Regions from separate parts of the Photorhabdus akhurstii genome, predicted to be linked through region 3. Evidence: riboswitches for the same ligand, from Rfam matches in the RefSeq annotation. Region 3 holds a riboswitch; each other region holds the start of a gene.
The links. Region 3 has a riboswitch for thiamine pyrophosphate ahead of thiB (thiamine ABC transporter substrate binding subunit). Riboswitches for the same ligand answer to the same signal wherever they lie in the genome.
Positions count from the first base shown of each region.

Region 1 (5,972 bases), 300 kb from region 3:
CATCATCAATGAATGAGGAAAAGGCCACGGTTGAGAAGCCACATAACGTAAGTTGCGAATTTTAATATTACTCTCTTCCATCACTTCACGAGCCACAGCTTCTTCCAGTGTTTCACCGACTTCAACAAATCCCGCAAGTACGGTGTAAATGCCTCCACGATGGCGTTGATGTTGAGCCAACAAAATATGATCATCCCGACGAATACCGACAATAATACAAGGCGCTATCTGCGGATAATAACGTTCGTGGCAGTGATGACACAGACAAGCCCATTCACTGACACAATGGTACATTTTATTACCGCAATAACCACAATATTGGTGAGAGCGATAAAACTCCGCCAATTGCACTCCTCGGCCAGCTAATTGAAACAAGCCACGATCATCTTTAACAATCTGCCGTAAAGAAACCATATTTGCAGCCATTTTCTGACGAATAAGCCAAACTTTCTCACCTTGCCACTCACCAATAGGCAAGGCTATTTTTTCTTGTAGTGACCATTGAGTTGCCATTCCAAAAGGTAATTCGCCTTTAGGGAGCCAAATACGATTTTCATCGCTGATAACCCACCAGCCACGTTCTGTACCTGTAATTTGTTGTTGCATCATCACTATGACATCTTAATTTTAATATCTGTATAAATCATACACTTTTTAATCAAAAAAGCGTGCTTTATTATTATCGTCAAGATCGTATTGCCCGCTTTGACAGTAATCGGCATTATTCTCAACTATTAATATTCTTTGGCCCGAGGAGCACAACACCATGCCACAACTGCTTGCCGTGTTTGATCTGGATGACACCTTAATTTCCGGTGATTCCAGCGCTATATGGACCGAGTTTTTATGGGAAAAAGGCATCATTACCGATCCAAGCTTTATTGAAGCAGATAAAAAAATGATGGCTGATTACGGCGCAGGCTCACTGGATATGAGTGGTTATCTAGCATTTAGTCTGCAAACACTGCATCAAATTCCACAAGAACAAGTTGATCTTTGGCTGACTGAATTTGTTAACGAAAAAATTAAACCGCGATTTTATCCACAAGCCAAAGCCCTAATTACAGAATATCAACAGCAACAAATTCCAATCATTATTATCTCAGCTACTGTCTCTTTTATTGTAAAAAAGATTGCTACTGAACTGGGTATTCACACGGTACTGGGCATTGATATGGTAATGGAAAATGGCTGTTATACCGGCAAAATAGATGGCATTGCGACTTTTCGTGAAGGTAAAGTAAAACGGATAAAACAGTGGCTGGAACAGCAAAATAGCCATCCTGAAATTATCCGCTTTTACAGTGATTCAATTAATGATCTCCCAATGTGTCGGTTTGCCGATGAAGTCATTACGATCAATGCCGATGCCCGTTTAAAAGCCGAAGCACAACAATATGGCTGGAAACAATTAACCTGGTCACTGTAAATGCTTTCGATCAGTAATGGGTTTATGGTTTCCATAATCCCATCTATACCCGTTATCTTTCAACAGGCAACCCAATTGCTGGGGAGAATATTGCAATAAAATTGAGGTCTTGACGAAACAAAGCAAGTCATTTTGTTTCCGCAAACAACCCACCTAATCGCGTTCCCTATGCTCTTAAGGTGTCATTTCGCTCCCTATAAATAAAAACAAAAATGCCGATCTTGAATATCGGCATTTTACTGTAAAAGAGAAGATTAATTTAATGCTTTAACGCTTCAATTTTATCCCGGCTTAGTCCGGTACTGGTGACAATAATATCCAAACTCACGCCATGCCGTAATAAGGCACGAGCCGTTTCCACTTTACCTTTCTCTCGGCCTAGCTCAATACCTTCTTCTCGACCTAGTTCAATACCACGCTCAAGCCCTTTTTGTTCAAGCTGTTCTGCAATAGTCATCAACATCGTTTCATGCTCCGGAGATTGTTCAATCAGTTGATGGACAAATTGGGAGAGATCCAGCGTATGCCCACTCAGTAAAAATAAAAACAAAAATGCCGATCTTGAATATCGGCATTTTGCTGTAAAAGAGAAGATGAATTTAATGCTTTAACGCTTCAATTCTATCCCGGCTCAGTCCGGTACTGGTGACAATAATGTCTAAACTCACGCCATGCCGTAATAAGGCACGAGCCGTTTCCACTTTACCTTTCTCTCGGCCTAGTTCAATACCTTCCTCTCGACCTAGCTCAATACCTTTCTCTCGGCCTAGCTCAATACCTTCTTCTCGGCCTAGTTCAATACCACGCTCAAGCCCTTTTTGTTCAAGCTGTTCTGCAATAGTCATCAACATCGTTTCATGCTCCGGAGATTGTTCAATCAGTTGATGGACAAATTGGGAGAGATCCAGCGTATGCCCATTCAGTAAAATATAGCGTAACACCACATTGCGCTGTTCGGTTGTATTATACCCTGCATTCAAGAGTTCCACCAATTGGAGGAGCCATTCCTGCATATCCCGGCAGCGGATGTGTTTTTGCACCAGTTCCATCAGGGCAACGCCTTTATGCGTCAGGATCTCTTCATCGCTGAGCGCACTGACGTCCACCAACGGAAACGCCTGATGGTATAAACGGGCAGCCTGTTCAGGGAGCGTAAAACAATCCAGCCACCGGTTTGAGTAAGGATATGGCCGAACCTCCCCATGATAAAACAGCAGCGGCGCCACCAAAGGGAGTTCAGCATGGCCTTTTTTCAGGTGAGCCGCCATAGCTGACATGGCATAATGCATCAGCCGCCAGGCCATCAGCGGGTCAGGGGTGGACTGATGCTCAATCAGACAATAGATATAGCCCTGTCCCCGGACCGTTTCAACCGAGTACAGCACATCACTGTGCAGTTGACGTAAATGCCGATCCACAAAACTGCCGGACTCCAGTTTCAATGTGGCTAAATCACACAACAACTGAACCTCTTCGGGCAGATAAAGGGATAAAAACTCTTTGGCCGTTTCAGGCTGCGTTAAAAAATGCTTGAATAACGAATCATGGTGAGGCTGTTTTTCTTTCTTTGCCACAATCTGTTTCTCTGTCTTTATCAGTTAGTCATTACCACTCATTGTCAAGGTATAGTATTTCTACCAAGTTACAAAAAACATTGTCTCAGATTTCCTCAGGCAAATCTTTATCGAATGCATTAATAGAAGAGCCTAAAGAATAAAATATCAGAAAATAAAAAACGATCAAATATTATATTTACAACAACTACTTTATGAAATCCATTCATTTAAATGAATTTTTAACTTGCATTCGCATAATAACCTCCCTCATCAAAATATCGATTACTTATATGTCCGTTAATCTTGGATGTTCAGATCGAAAAAATTGGACTGAATTCCCGCCAGATGATCTATTATCTCTTTTGTATCCAAAAATTTTTTCAATGCAGTATTAAACCGTAATCTAATTTCTTCCTCATAAATATCGAAATATATATTAGACATTTTATATAAAATTTGACAAATACAGTTAGGTACAAAATAGGCATGAAATATATCGAACATTGGTCCACCATCTTCATGAAACAACCCAACCCGACAATGGTAATTTAACTTTAACCACTTTAGATGAATCAAAGTTTTTCATGCCTTATTTCCTTAACAAGTTGTAGTTAAAAAATTAATAAACATGACAAATCGATCACAAAACAATCAGCAACATAGCTAAAAAAAATTAACCTGGTCACTGTAAATACTTTCAATCAGTAAGGGTTGTAGTTTTCATAATCCCTTCTATACTACTGTTTGCTTTCTTGTCGGAGTGCCTAGCGTAAGCTGTTTTATCGCAGCATACACAGGCTGAGACCGTTAATTCGGGATCCGCGGAACCTGATCGGGTTAATACCCGCGAAGGGAACAAGAGTAATCAACCGCTGTTAGCCCACCCAATTTTTTACGGGCCTGTCCAGCCATCAACCATTACTCCCTGCGAGCTCCAGACAAGCAACTTTCCCAATAACACAGTTAGGAATTTGCTATGTCTCATAATACTTTTATCCCTACAACCGATATTTCACCAAAACCCAATCCGGCACGCCCGCGTAAAGCTCAACGCGATGCCGCTCAGGAATTTATTAATTCTATTCAGGGCGTGACGTTCCCAAATTCACGACGAATTTATCTTCAAGGTTCCCGTGACGATATCCAAGTTCCAATGCGCGAAATTCAGTTATCGCCCACGTTAATTGGCGGAACCAAAGAAGAGCCTCAGTATGAGGAAAATGAAGCCATTCCGGTTTATGATACTTCCGGCGCTTATGGCGATCCTGATGCCAAACTGGATGTACATGTAGGGTTAACCAAGCTACGCCAACCGTGGATCGATGAACGCCAAGATACTGAACCTGTTGCCGCCCTCGGCTCCGATTTTACTCAGCAACGCCTGGCGGATGCCGGTCTCGATCATTTACGTTTCAATCATCGCCCCCATCCATTAAAAGCCCATGAAGGCAAATGCGTTACTCAACTGCACTATGCCCGCAAAGGCATCATCACACCGGAAATGGAATTTATCGCACTGCGGGAAAATATGGGGCGCGAACGTATCCACGGTGATGTGCTACGCCAACAACATGCTGGACAAAGTTTTGGCGCTCAGTTGCCGGAAAATATCACACCAGAATTTGTCCGTCAGGAAGTCGCAGCCGGTCGGGCTATTATTCCTGCCAATATTAATCACCCTGAATCAGAACCGATGATTATTGGCCGCAATTTTCTGGTTAAGGTTAACGCTAATATCGGTAATTCTTCCGTCACCTCTTCTATTGAGGAAGAAGTAGAAAAGTTAATCTGGTCTACTCGCTGGGGCGCAGATACGGTCATGGATCTCTCCACAGGCCGTTATATCCACGAAACCCGCGAATGGATCTTACGTAATAGCCCGGTACCTATCGGCACAGTCCCTATTTATCAGGCGCTGGAGAAAGTCAATGGCGTCGCGGAAAATCTCACCTGGGAAATGTTCCGTGATACCTTGCTGGAACAAGCGGAACAAGGAGTTGATTACTTCACCATTCATGCCGGTGTATTACTGCGCTATGTACCGATGACAGCCAAACGCCTCACCGGGATTGTCTCCCGCGGTGGTTCAATTATGGCGAAATGGTGTCTGTCTCATCATCAAGAAAACTTCCTCTACCAACATTTCCATGAAATTTGTGAAATCTGCGCCGCTTATGATGTTTCCCTATCATTGGGAGACGGTCTGCGCCCCGGTTCTATTCAGGATGCTAATGATGAAGCGCAGTTTGCAGAACTGCACACATTAGGTGAACTGACCAAAATTGCCTGGGAATATGATGTTCAGGTGATGATAGAAGGTCCTGGGCATATTCCTATGCAGATGATCCGCCGCAATATAACGGAAGAATTAGAGCATTGTCACGAAGCCCCTTTCTATACTCTTGGCCCACTGACAACAGATATTGCACCGGGTTATGACCATTTTACTTCCGGTATCGGCGCAGCCATGATTGGCTGGTTTGGCTGCGCCATGCTCTGTTATGTGACGCCAAAAGAGCATCTCGGTTTGCCAAACAAAGACGATGTTAAACAAGGGCTGATTACCTACAAAATCGCTGCTCATGCCGCCGATCTCGCCAAAGGTCATCCCGGCGCACAAATCCGCGATAACGCGATGTCCAAAGCACGTTTTGAATTTCGTTGGGAAGATCAATTTAATCTGGCGCTCGATCCCGATACTGCTCGCGCCTATCACGATGAAACTTTGCCACAAGCGTCCGGAAAAATTGCGCATTTCTGTTCTATGTGTGGACCTAAATTCTGCTCTATGAAGATTTCTCAGGAAGTACGCGATTACGCCGCAGGTATGGAACAGATGTCTGAAGCATTCCGCGCCCACGGTGGCGAGTTGTATCACAGCGTAGAGGATGTATCCCATGAACAATCTGCCTAACGCGCCATTTGCCCCAACTGAATACAAATTGGGCCTATATCCCGTCGTGGATTCGCTAGAGTGGATTTCCCGT
Region 1 is NZ_CP020335.1:517,927-523,898, reverse strand. Features, by position in the region: gene nudC (NAD(+) diphosphatase) at 1-606, opposite strand, end outside; gene B0X70_RS02270 (HAD family hydrolase) at 767-1,429, shown strand; partial or broken gene B0X70_RS02265 (ISNCY family transposase) at 1,689-1,973, opposite strand; gene B0X70_RS02260 (Rpn family recombination-promoting nuclease/putative transposase) at 2,029-3,003, opposite strand; TPP riboswitch at 3,732-3,857, shown strand; gene thiC (phosphomethylpyrimidine synthase ThiC) at 3,962-5,899, shown strand; gene thiE (thiamine phosphate synthase) at 5,883-5,972, shown strand, end outside.
Region 1: it holds a riboswitch for thiamine pyrophosphate, as region 3 does, so the genes downstream of both, thiC (phosphomethylpyrimidine synthase ThiC) here and thiB (thiamine ABC transporter substrate binding subunit) in region 3, are expected to answer to the same signal.

Region 2 (5,972 bases), 2.4 Mb from region 3:
CGACCCCTTTTAATATCCTGATTTCAAATGCTTCACATGTCTGACGAACTAACTCGCGCACCCGTATTGCTACTTCACCTATCAGCACTTTGTGCCTGTATTTCGTTACCCACACAAAATGGTATTCAATCTGAAATACTGTGTGACTACCGTATCTGTAATCCATGTTGCACCTCCCATGCAACACAGTATCTCAGCTAAAGCTGACCGACTAAAGTCGGTGGTTTTAACCTTTCATATGGAAGAATAAATAAAATATAAATTATCCCCCCCGAAACTTTATAGAAACAATAATATATATCCAATCTATAATGAAAACATTTCATTGTTGAATAATAAAAGCAAAGGAAATATTAACAATATCAACAAAGACGATCAGTTTAACTATATTGATATTGCAATTTATCAAAACCCAATCAATATCAATGTCATAAATACAATGAATAATTTATTCTTTATCAGTATTAAATCTCATACATCTCTTTATCTTATCCAAGAAAATTGTCTGCTAGCAAGCAATAAGAATTACAAAAATATATAACCCAACACATAAAGAGCTTACGCTTTCGCCCCTATATCCCCTAAAGAATGGTCATGTCACTCTTGCGCTAAATAGCCACTTTCCAAGTAATAAAATTCTCTTTATCCCCCCCACCTGAAGCGATCCACTACCACTTCCCTCCCAATACAACTTGTTATCCTAAAAAGGATAAATGACAATCAATGATATCTTTTCATAACTGGAGTAAAACATGACTGATATCGCTAAGTTGTTAGGCAAAGATGCGGACAGTTTATTGCAACATCGTTGTAATACCATCCCAAGTGAAAATCTCTATCTGCCAGGCTCCGATTTTGTTGACCGAGTAATGATCGACAATAACCGACCCAATACAGTTTTGCGTTCCATGCAAACATTGTTAAATCATGGTCGTCTTGGAGGCACTGGTTATTTATCTATTTTGCCGGTGGACCAAGGAGTAGAACATTCTGCTGCCGCTTCTTTTGCAGCGAATCCTCTCTATTTCGATCCCAAAAATATCGTTGAACTGGCTATCGAAGCCGGCTGTAACTGTGTTGCCTCTACTTATGGCGTGTTATCCTCTGTTTCTCGTCGTTATGCTCATAAGATCCCATTTTTGGTTAAACTGAACCACAATGAAGCACTGAGCTATCCCGCCCAATATGATCAAACTTTATATGCCAGTGTTGAACAAGCATTTGAGATGGGTGCTGTTGCCGTTGGCGCAACGATTTACTTTGGCTCTATTGAATCACGGCGTCAAATTGAGGAAATTTCAGCCGCCTTTAAACGGGCGCATGAATTGGGCATGGTAACGGTATTGTGGGCCTACCTGCGTAATTCTACCTTCAAAAAAGAGGGGATAGATTATCACTCCAGTGCGGACCTAACAGGTCAGGCTAACCATTTGGCCGTCACTATCGGTGCCGATATCGTTAAACAGAAAATGGCCGAAAATAATGGCGGCTATACTGCAATTGGTTTTGGTCATACCGATAAACGTGTTTACACTAATTTGACTAGCGACCATCCTATCGATCTGGTCCGTTATCAGATAGCTAACTGCTACATGGGGCGCGCCGGTATGATTAACTCAGGTGGTGCATCCGGTAATAGTGATTTGAGTGACTCCGTTCGTACCGCCGTCATTAATAAACGCGCAGGCGGTATGGGGCTAATCCTCGGTCGTAAAGCGTTCAAAAAATCCATGAAAGAGGGTATTGAACTGATTAATGCGGTTCAAGATGTCTATCTGGATAAGCAAGTGACTATCGCGTAAATCAAGCTTGTCGCCGGTGATAATGAGTAGATAGTAGGTCGCTGCCAATGTTGAGTTATACTGCTCTCACAGTATAAATACCTTACTCTTCTTATTCATTATCACTTTCTCACCTAATCCCGAAAACGCCAATCAGTTATTCTCACCACCACTGATGAAAATGGTGCACAGGCCCAATGCCTTTTCCTACCTCTAACGAGTCCGCCTGTTCTAATGCCGCCTGGAGGTATGATTTGGCAACAGGCAGGGTTGTCTGCCAATTCGAGTAACGTGGACGCAAAGCAGCCAGCGCAGCAGAGAGCGTACACCCTGTACCATGTGTATGGCGCGTATTGATTCTGGGCGCAGTAAAACGCCATTCACCCTCAACAGTAAACAGCCAATCAGGGCTTTCATGCTCTGTAAGGTGCCCGCCTTTCAGTAAAACGGCTTCGCATCCTAGCGATAATAATTCACGCCCCTGTTTTTGCATGTCCGTTTCGGTTTTTGCTACAGAGCACTTTAATATCGCTGCGGCTTCCGGCAAATTTGGGGTAATCAACGAAACCTTCGGTAATAATCGTTCAACAACCTCGGAAACCGCTTCCGGCGCCAGCAACGGATCGCCACTTTTCGCAATCATTACCGTATCCAATACAACATAAGGAACGGAATAACGACTTATTGCATCAGCAACAACGACAACGTTGGCTGCATTAGATAACATGCCTATCTTAGCGCTATCAATTCTGATATCTGACAGCACAGATTCAAGCTGTGCCGCAACAAAAGTAGGATCGATATCATAAATGGATTGCACACCACAGGTATTTTGCGCAACAAGCGCTGTCATTACTGTTGTGCCATAAGCACCAAGTGCAGAGAAAGTTTTTAGGTCAGCTTGAATGCCGGCACCGCCGCTAGGATCAGTACCGGCAATTGTCAGTAAATTGATTCTCATCATAAGCACCTCTTCCAACCAGCAAAAGAAAAGCAAGTATCAGGAAAAGACACCATGACTTCCCTACGCTGGCATTATCCAGATCAGGTATTACGGGTTCATCTCAGCTCAATAAAGAGCGCCCCGAGCCAAAACAAAAACACCCTATCAGATAACCAACAGGGTGATATCGGTATGTCATTGTTGCCAGTAAAAAACCAATCAGACAACAAATTTACTTCGTCAATCCAAAATGATCGACAAAAAGAAGTTATGCTGTAGTGACGTTTGCCGCAGAAGGACCTTTCTGACCGTCCTGAATTTCAAACTCAACTTTTTGGCCTTCCGCCAGAGTTTTAAAACCCTCGCTCTGAATAGCGCTAAAATGTACAAACACATCTTTGCTACCATCAGCAGGAGTAATAAAGCCAAAACCTTTTGATTCGTTGAACCACTTTACAGTACCAGTGATTTTTGCCATTTTAAGAATTTCCTTTGGATCACTTAATTCTAATTCGCCGTTTCGGCGCAACATAAAAACTAGAGCAAGTTGCTGCTATTAACAGAACTGTATAACAGAACCGTACCTCGTTTACCCGAACGATTTATCACATATTCTTAATATGATGGCAAGCCATTTTTTATCAGCTATGGAGCTAACGCACATATTTAAAATTCTTAACAACAATTATTGTTTAACATAACTGCAAAAATTTGAAAATCCAAGGTTATCCTAATTAGCTTACAGTTTATCCATTCAACAAAACCCCAGATAACATAAAAAATTCTAATTTATTTTGCCTATCTTATTATTAGATTTTTTATATCTATTAGTATGTTCACAGAGGCCAATCTCTACTGTTTGGGTGAAAGAAAAAATCAACACACTCCCAATATTAGTCGACTAAAATATCAGTATTAAATATACCCAGTTAATACCTATCACATCTTAATATTAATTTTTCGTTTAACTTTTATTGAAAATAGCAAGAGTAGAATTCCTGAATTTAGATGTTTGTCATATTTTACGTGATGCGCAGGATCTTCCCAATTTATGTCGTCGGGAAATTTGGAGCAATAAATAATGAAGTTTGATTTAACCACAGCCTGTACCCTATCAGCCACTCTTTTAGTCTCATCTGGGACAGTGTTGGCAGCAACAGCAAATACTGCTAATAAATCATTAGCAACGACTCAATCACACACACCGCTCGGTTATAGCAACAATTCAGGTAGTTTATGGGAAAAATTCAACAATAATGTCGCTCTCACCTGGAATGCACCCGACAATGAACTTTATCTGCCGGTAATTACTTGGCATAACAGGCATACCTACGATAAAGAGAAAATCGATAGATATAATGAGCGGCCCTGGGGTTTCGGCTATGGTAAATATCGTTACGACCAAGACAATGATTGGCATTCCCTTTATGCAATGGCTTTTATGGATTCTCATAACCGTTTGGAACCCATCGTTGGCTATGGATTTCAGAAAATGTGGATACCCGGTGATTTAGATGGTTTCCGAATGGGAATCGGTTTCACTTTAAGCGTTACAGCTCGTCATGATTATTATTATGTCCCTATTCCACTGCCACTACCGTTATTCTCCATAGAATATGATCGGTTATCGCTGCAAGGGACATATATTCCCGGCACATATAATAACGGTAACGTCCTCTTCGCTTGGTTACGTTGGCAATGGTAACTGGATAAAAAATACCAGGCTGTGTAATATCAGCCTGGTATCTTCATAGAGATAATCCAAATATATGTTATCCCTGCTCCTGTGCTCTCATTTTATCACGGCGGGAACGAGACATTAAAAACCCAATCCATAACACACCCACCCAGAATGGCATCAGAATGACTGAAATACGGATGCTGTCCATCATCAAAATAATGACGAGTATAAAGGCAAGGAAAGCCAGACACAGATAATTACCGAATGGATACCAGAATGCCTTAAATGATGGCTCTATTCCCTGTTTAACTTTTTCCGCCCGGAATTTTAAATGCGCCGTACAGATCATGACCCAATTAATCACTAACGTTGTTACCACCAACGCCATCAATAATTCAAATGCTTTGCCCGGCATTACATAATTAATCAATACACCAACGGACGTTGCCAAAGCAGACACGACAATGGCTCTGATAGGAACACCACTCTCATTAACTTTTGTCAGCATCCCAGGAGCATTGCCTTGTTTTGCTAAACCGTACAGCATCCGGCTGTTACAATACACACCGCTGTTATAAACGGACAATGCGGCAGTTAGGACAACAATATTCAGAACGTTAGCCACCCAGAAACTATCCAGGTTGTGAAAAATCATAACAAATGGGCTTTCACCTTCAACGACATTGCCCCACGGATAAAGCGACAATAACACGGTCAGAGAACCAATATAGAAAATCAATATTCTGTATACTACCTGATTGGTGGCCTTAGGAATGCTGATACGTGGATTTTCCGCTTCTGCTGCGGTAATACCTACCAGTTCCAATCCACCAAAAGAGAACATGATCACAGCCATTGCCATGATTAGGCTGGTGATGCCATTAGGCATAAAGCCGCCATGTTGCCAAAGGTTAGTAATACTGGCCTGAGGTCCGCCATTTCCGCTAACTAACAAGTAAGCGCCAAATACAATCATACAGATAATGGCGGTCACTTTAATGATGGAAAACCAAAATTCTGTTTCACCATATAATCGGACATTAATTAAATTTACTGTATTGATTAAGACAAAGAAGACGGTTGCAGAAACCCAGGTTGGAATATCAGGCCACCAGTAGTGGATATACATTCCCACAGCCGTTAATTCAGCCATGCCAACCAGAGTAAACATCGCCCAGTAATTCCAACCTGATAAAAATCCGGGAAAATCCCCCCAATATTTATACGCGAAATGACTAAACGACCCCGCTACAGGCTCCTCGACCACCATCTCTCCTAGCTGACGCATAATCAGAAATGCAATAAAGCCTGCGATAGCGTATCCTAAAATTACGGAGGGACCTGCCATTTTTATGGTTTGTGCAATACCGAGAAACAACCCAGTCCCGACAGCCCCCCCCAAAGCAATAAGTTGAATATGCCGGTTTTTTAAACCGCGTTTAAGTGTTGACCGCTGCGATTGTCCTGCCATCTTGTCCTCTTGATGCAACTTCTATCTTGTTATTAGTGGGAAAACAACCGCTTCCCCTTATCTGCTTTATTCAAAGCAAACAAAACACTAGCTTTA
Region 2 is NZ_CP020335.1:3,250,375-3,256,346, forward strand. Features, by position in the region: gene tnpA (IS200/IS605 family transposase) at 1-166, opposite strand, end outside; gene fbaB (class I fructose-bisphosphate aldolase) at 753-1,802, shown strand; gene thiD (bifunctional hydroxymethylpyrimidine kinase/phosphomethylpyrimidine kinase) at 1,945-2,745, opposite strand; TPP riboswitch at 2,786-2,878, opposite strand; gene cspE (transcription antiterminator/RNA stability regulator CspE) at 2,993-3,202, opposite strand; gene pagP (lipid IV(A) palmitoyltransferase PagP) at 3,806-4,429, shown strand; gene B0X70_RS14045 (amino acid permease) at 4,497-5,876, opposite strand.
Region 2: it holds a riboswitch for thiamine pyrophosphate, as region 3 does, so the genes downstream of both, thiD (bifunctional hydroxymethylpyrimidine kinase/phosphomethylpyrimidine kinase) here and thiB (thiamine ABC transporter substrate binding subunit) in region 3, are expected to answer to the same signal.

Region 3 (5,972 bases):
CAGGTTTAGCAGTGTACTTTTACCTGCCCCACTGGGGCCTAGGATTGCGATACGTTCTCCGGCCTTAATTTGCAAGTCAAAGCGCATCACCAGATGTTCATAGCGGTAAGTCAGATTTTCAAGTTTGAGCATTACGTAGTCTCGGTAAGCGTTCAAGTAAACTAAACAGCATAAAACATAACAATAACAGCAATAAAGCAGTGATTGCGCCATCCTGGCTCCGGTAAGCCCCGATTTGCTGGTAGAGATAGAAGGGCAGTGTACGGAAATCTTCATTACCAAACAGAGCGACAACGCCAAAATCTCCAATGGAAAGGACGCAAGCAAAGGCCAGCGCTTGTGCCAGAGGAACTTTCAGTGCTTTTAGTTCAATCCAGCGTAGTCGGTTAATACCTTGAATATTCAGGGAGCGACACAGTGGATTATAGTGGGCCGCCAGATCTTTCATTGGATTATCCAGAACTTTCAGCGCATAGGGAATTGCCATTAGTGCGTTGGTTAAAATTACCAGACCATAGGGTGAACGGGGCAGGCCGACGGTATCGTTGAGCAACAGAAAGAATCCTGTTGCCAATACAATGCCCGGCATAGAAAGGATCAACAAACCACTCATTTCCATTGCTTGTCCCCAATGGGGGGAATGACGCAGGTACAACTCACGGCTGCTCCACAGCAGCATCATAGTGAATAAAACACATAATAACCCCGCGCCTAAAGCAATCACCACTGAGGTGATAAATGCCTGCCACAATGCAGGCTGGCGCAATACGTTAAGCAACCCGCTGTTCAGGCCATCCAAGATAACCGCCAATAATGGCGGCACGAGCAGTAATAATGCTGCGATAATTAACAGGCTGTCGCAGATTTTTCTCAACAAAGTGTCCTGTGGATTACGCCATTGCTGTTGGTTGCTGTAGCCGACAGATAGAGCACTGTTAAGCTTCTGGCTGAGGAGCACAAGGCCAAGGCAGCAGGTGATCTGAATCAACGCCAGTAATGCGGCGCGGTTGAGATCGTAGTCATAGCTTAACGCCTGATAGATTGCCAGTTCGACAGTTGTTGCAGCAGGTCCGCCACCTAACGCCAGCACGGTAGCAAAACTGGCGAAACAGAGCATAAAAATCAGTGCGCCAGTGGGCAGGATTTGGCGGCGTAGATAAGGCCATTCAACAAAACGGAAATGTTGCCATTCATTCATACCTAGCTGAGCCGCTAATTGCCGTTGTTCCACCGCGATGTTTTCCAGTGATTGCAGTAAAAGCCGTGTCGCTAGTGGCATATTAAAGAAGATATGTGCCAGCAAAATTCCTGGTAGACCATAAGGGGTGAAATGGTAATCGATGCTGATCCATTCACAGAACTGAGCCAGCCAGCCGGCTCTGCCATAGACCGTCAGAATGCCGAATAGAGCGACCAATACAGGCAAAACCAGCGTCATAGCACATAGGCGGAGAAATAGATTTCGGCCTGGAAAATGACGGCGATAGAGGGCTCTGGAAAGAAAAATAGCCGGGATAACAGAAAACAGCGCCGATAAAAAAGCCTGCCAGAATGTAAAACCCACCACATGCCACAGATAGCTATCTTCCGCCAGTAAAGACCAATTACGTTCAGGTGCATTAAACCAAAGTGCACCGAACGCTAGTAAGGCGACCAATAGTAAAAGACCGGAGGCAATGGCCCCCGGTAACAGACATCGAGCAATCATCGGCTGACAGCGCTTTGCCATGTACGAATCCATTGGTTACGGTATTTTGCGACTTCTTCTGCGGGATATTGCAGCGATTTTTCAGGTATTGAAAGCTGTGAATACACTTCTGGAAGTGGGATATCAATGACCGGATACATCCAGTTAGTGGTTGGAATTTCCTGTTGGAAAGCTGGGGTCAGCATAAACTGCATAAATTTCTGGGCAAGCTCTGGTTGCTTACTGGAGGCCAGTTGTGCGGCCACTTCGATTTGCAGGTAATGACCTTCATTAAAGGTAGCGGCAGCATAATCGTCTGTCTTCTCAGATAAGAGGTGGTAGCCCGGTGAAGAGGTATAGCTTAGTACCAGATCGCCTTCTCCTTTCAGGAACAGACCGTAAGCTTCACTCCAGCCTTTGGTAACAGTTAGTGTTTTCTTTGCCAGTTTTTTCCAGGCTTGTGGGGCATCATCACCATAAATTTTCTGCATCCATAGCAGCAAACCTTGCCCCGGTGTGCTGGTGCGAGGATCTTGATAGATCACTTTCCAATTATTGTGGCTGTTGATTAGCTCATCCATGCTTTTTGGCGGATTTGGCAAACTCTTTTTGTTGTAAATGAAAGCAAAATAGCCATAGTCATAAGGAATAAATATCTGGTTATGCCATGACACCGGCAGCGCCAGCTTGCTGATATCCACTTGACTTTCAGTGAACAGCCCCGTTTGTTGAGCTGCTTGAATCAAGTTGTTATCCAACCCAAGAATAATATCGGCAGCAGTACGCTTTCCTTCCATTCTTAGGCGATTGAGCAAAGAAACACCATCTTCCAGAGCAACCAGTTTCAGTTCACAGTCACATTCAGCTTCAAAGGCTTTTTTAATTGCGGGTCCGGGACCCCATTCTGCGGCAAAAGAGTCATAGGTATAGACCGTTAATACCGGCTTAGCCTGTACAACCTGACTCAATAGCAACATAGGGGCTGATAGGGCCGTCAGTACGATTAATTTGGAAAATAACGTCTTAAACACTTTGCTCTCCTTACATTAAGAGGATTGGCAAAGGATTTGAGGAAGCGCTAAACGGCAAAATAACGTTTGTGAAATAGTTAGCAGCTCAAATCCCTACGCCGGTATTAGCCGGATCAGGTTCGGCGGGTTTACTCTCAGCAAGGCTGTTTTAAACAGCCAGCACCCCGTTGAGATGGCGCTATTGTAGAGATTTAGCTAGCGACTGCAAAGTCCAATGATAGAGGTTTACCACTTGAGGGTAGTGTGAAACAATTAGTCATCTTTCAAATTTAGTTTATCGAGGTAGTCTGGTGATCGATGATGATGGCTACCGCCCGAATGTAGGAATTGTAATTTGTAATCGGCAAGGCCAGGTTTTGTGGGCGCGGCGTTATGGGCAGCATTCCTGGCAATTTCCTCAAGGGGGCATTAATCCGGGGGAATCACCAGAACAGGCTATGTACCGGGAACTGTATGAAGAAGTGGGTTTAGGTCGGAAAGATGTACGCGTTCTGGCTTCTACTCGTAATTGGTTGCGTTACAAATTACCCAAGCGTTTGGTGCGTTGGGATACTCGACCTGTCTGTATCGGTCAAAAACAGCGGTGGTTTTTATTACAACTGCTCTGTAATGAAGAAGATATTAATGTGCAACACAGTAATACCCCGGAGTTCGATGGTTGGCGTTGGGTCAGCTATTGGTATCCTGTCCGGCAGGTTGTCTCTTTTAAGCGTGATGTTTATCGGCGCGTGATGAAAGAGTTTTCTTCGGTTGTCATGCCAATGCAGGAAAGCTCATCTCTGCCACGTTCTTCGTATTCTTATCGTCGCAAAAGAAGTTAGGTGAGTTCTATGCTCATGCGCTTACGGGAAATTGTTGAAAAAGTTGCTATGGCAACCAATCTGGCCGAAGCGCTTGAGCTATTGGTGAACGAGACCTGTCTGGCGATGAACACGGATGTCTGTTCTATCTATCTTGCTGATCATCAACGGCGGTGTTATTACCTGATGGCAACCCGAGGGTTGAGGAAACCCCGGGGAAGGGCTGTCAGTTTGGCTTTTGGTGAGGGAGTCGTCGGACAAGTTGGTCAATTGTCTGAACTGATTAATCTGGCTGATATTCGCAGCCATCCAAGTTTCAAATATTTGCCTCAAGTGAAAGAGGATAGCTTCCGCGCGTTTTTGGGCGTTCCGGTGGTCTATCGCCGCCAGTTGCAAGGTGTTTTAGTCGTTCAGCAGCAGGAACAACGCCTGTTTAATGAAACCGAAGAGTCCTTTATGGTGACTCTTGCGACACAACTGGCGGTGATCCTTGTTCAAGCTCAGACTAAGGGATTGTTTGGTCAGTATCGGCAAACCAGAATTAAAGCGCTGGCAATTTCCAATGGCATCGTGATGGCTCAGGGATGGCAAGATTGTTCCCAACCCTCACTTGACCAAATTTTTGAAGCTTCAACCCTTGATCATGCAGCAGAACGTTCTCGTTTGATTCAGGCACTTGAAGATGCAACAGCAGAATGTCGTCGGCTCAGTAAACGTTTTACCGCGGGTTCTCAAAAAGAGAGTGCTGCAATTTTTAATCTTTATTCCTACCTTTTGAATGACCCTCAGTTGAAACAAGATCTGTTCTCCTGTGTTGAACAGGGATCTGTTGCGCAATGGGCGGTTAAACAAGTTATTGAGAAATACGCAGAACAATTTGCCAGCTTGCAGGATGCTTATATGCGGGAAAGGGCATCAGATCTACGGGCGCTTGGGCAGCGATTACTATTTCATCTTGATGATTCACTGACTGCCAGCCATCAATGGCCTGAATGGTTTATTCTGGTTGCAGATGAACTGAGTGCCAACCTATTGGCAGAAGTGCCGCAAGAAAGATTAGCAGGAGTTATTGTTCGTGATGGCGCTACCCATTCACACTCTGCCATATTGGTACGTGCAATGGGTATCCCGGCCATTATGGGGGCAGATATCCAGCCGGAACTCCTGCACAATCGTATGCTGATTCTTGATGGTTTCCGTGGAGAAGTTTTTATTGAACCTGAACCACTGATTTCGCAGGAATATAAACAGATTATTGAGGAAGAAAAAGCACTGAGCAAACTGGCTGAGGGGGATGTTGATCAGGAAGCGCGGCTCAAAAGTGGTGAACGCATTCTGGTTCAGCTTAATGCAGGTTTAAGCCTGAAATATGAGTTACAAATCAGTAGCAGTATTGATGGTGTTGGACTCTATCGCACCGAAATACCCTTTATGTTGCACAGTGGTTTCCCGTCAGAAGATGAACAAAAAGCGCGTTATCAGGAAATGTTGCAATTATTTCCCGATAAACCGGTGGTATTACGTACACTTGATATCGGTGCGGATAAACAACTGCCTTATATGCCGATTAGCGAAGATAACCCTTGTTTGGGATGGCGTGGTATACGGGTGACGTTGGATCAACCGGAGATTTTTCTTATTCAGCTTAGGGCAATGCTCAGAGCTAATGCTGACACGGGCAATCTGAAAATCCTGTTGCCAATGGTGACGAATGTAGAAGAAATTGATGAAGCTAAGCGATTAGTAGACAGGGCGAAAGAGGAAGTCGAGCAAATTCTGGCGTGTCAAATACCTATGCCTCAACTTGGTGTAATGATTGAGGTTCCTTCGATGATTTTTCTGTTGCCACAACTCAAAAACAGAGTTGATTTTGTGTCTATTGGCACCAATGACCTAACGCAGTATCTATTGGCGGTGGATCGGAATAACACCTACGTCGCCTCTCTTTATGATTGTTTGCATCCGGCGGTGATTCGGGCATTAAAACTGGTATTTGAAAATAGCCAACGAGTAGGTCTTACGATCAGTATTTGTGGTGAAATGGCAGGAACCCCGATGGGTGCGTTATTATTGATTGGTCTTGGCTATCGTAGCCTGAGTATGAGTGGTTGTAGTGTGCCAAGAATTAAGTATTTATTGCGTCATCTGGAGATGGCTCAGGTTGAAAAATTAATGGCCGAAATATTACAAGCTGAAACCAGCCTAAGAGTAAAGGAGCTATCAGCAACATTTATGGAGCAGCATGGGGTTGGCGGTTTGGTCAGAGGTAGCATTTAATCCGTTTAACCGCCTGTGCTATGATTCTCAATCACTTGCCTTAGGGCATTAACGCTAAATATTAAGTGGGGAAAGATGAGTAACAGCTACCTGGCATTTCCTAATATTGACCCGGTTATTTTTTCAATAGGTCCAATAGCCCTCCATTGGTATGGTTTCATGTACTTGGTTGGGTTT
Region 3 is NZ_CP020335.1:821,185-827,156, forward strand. Features, by position in the region: gene thiQ (thiamine ABC transporter ATP-binding protein ThiQ) at 1-132, opposite strand, end outside; gene thiP (thiamine/thiamine pyrophosphate ABC transporter permease ThiP) at 119-1,729, opposite strand; gene thiB (thiamine ABC transporter substrate binding subunit) at 1,705-2,718, opposite strand; TPP riboswitch at 2,791-2,895, opposite strand; gene rppH (RNA pyrophosphohydrolase) at 3,009-3,539, shown strand; gene ptsP (phosphoenolpyruvate--protein phosphotransferase) at 3,549-5,795, shown strand; gene lgt (prolipoprotein diacylglyceryl transferase) at 5,871-5,972, shown strand, end outside.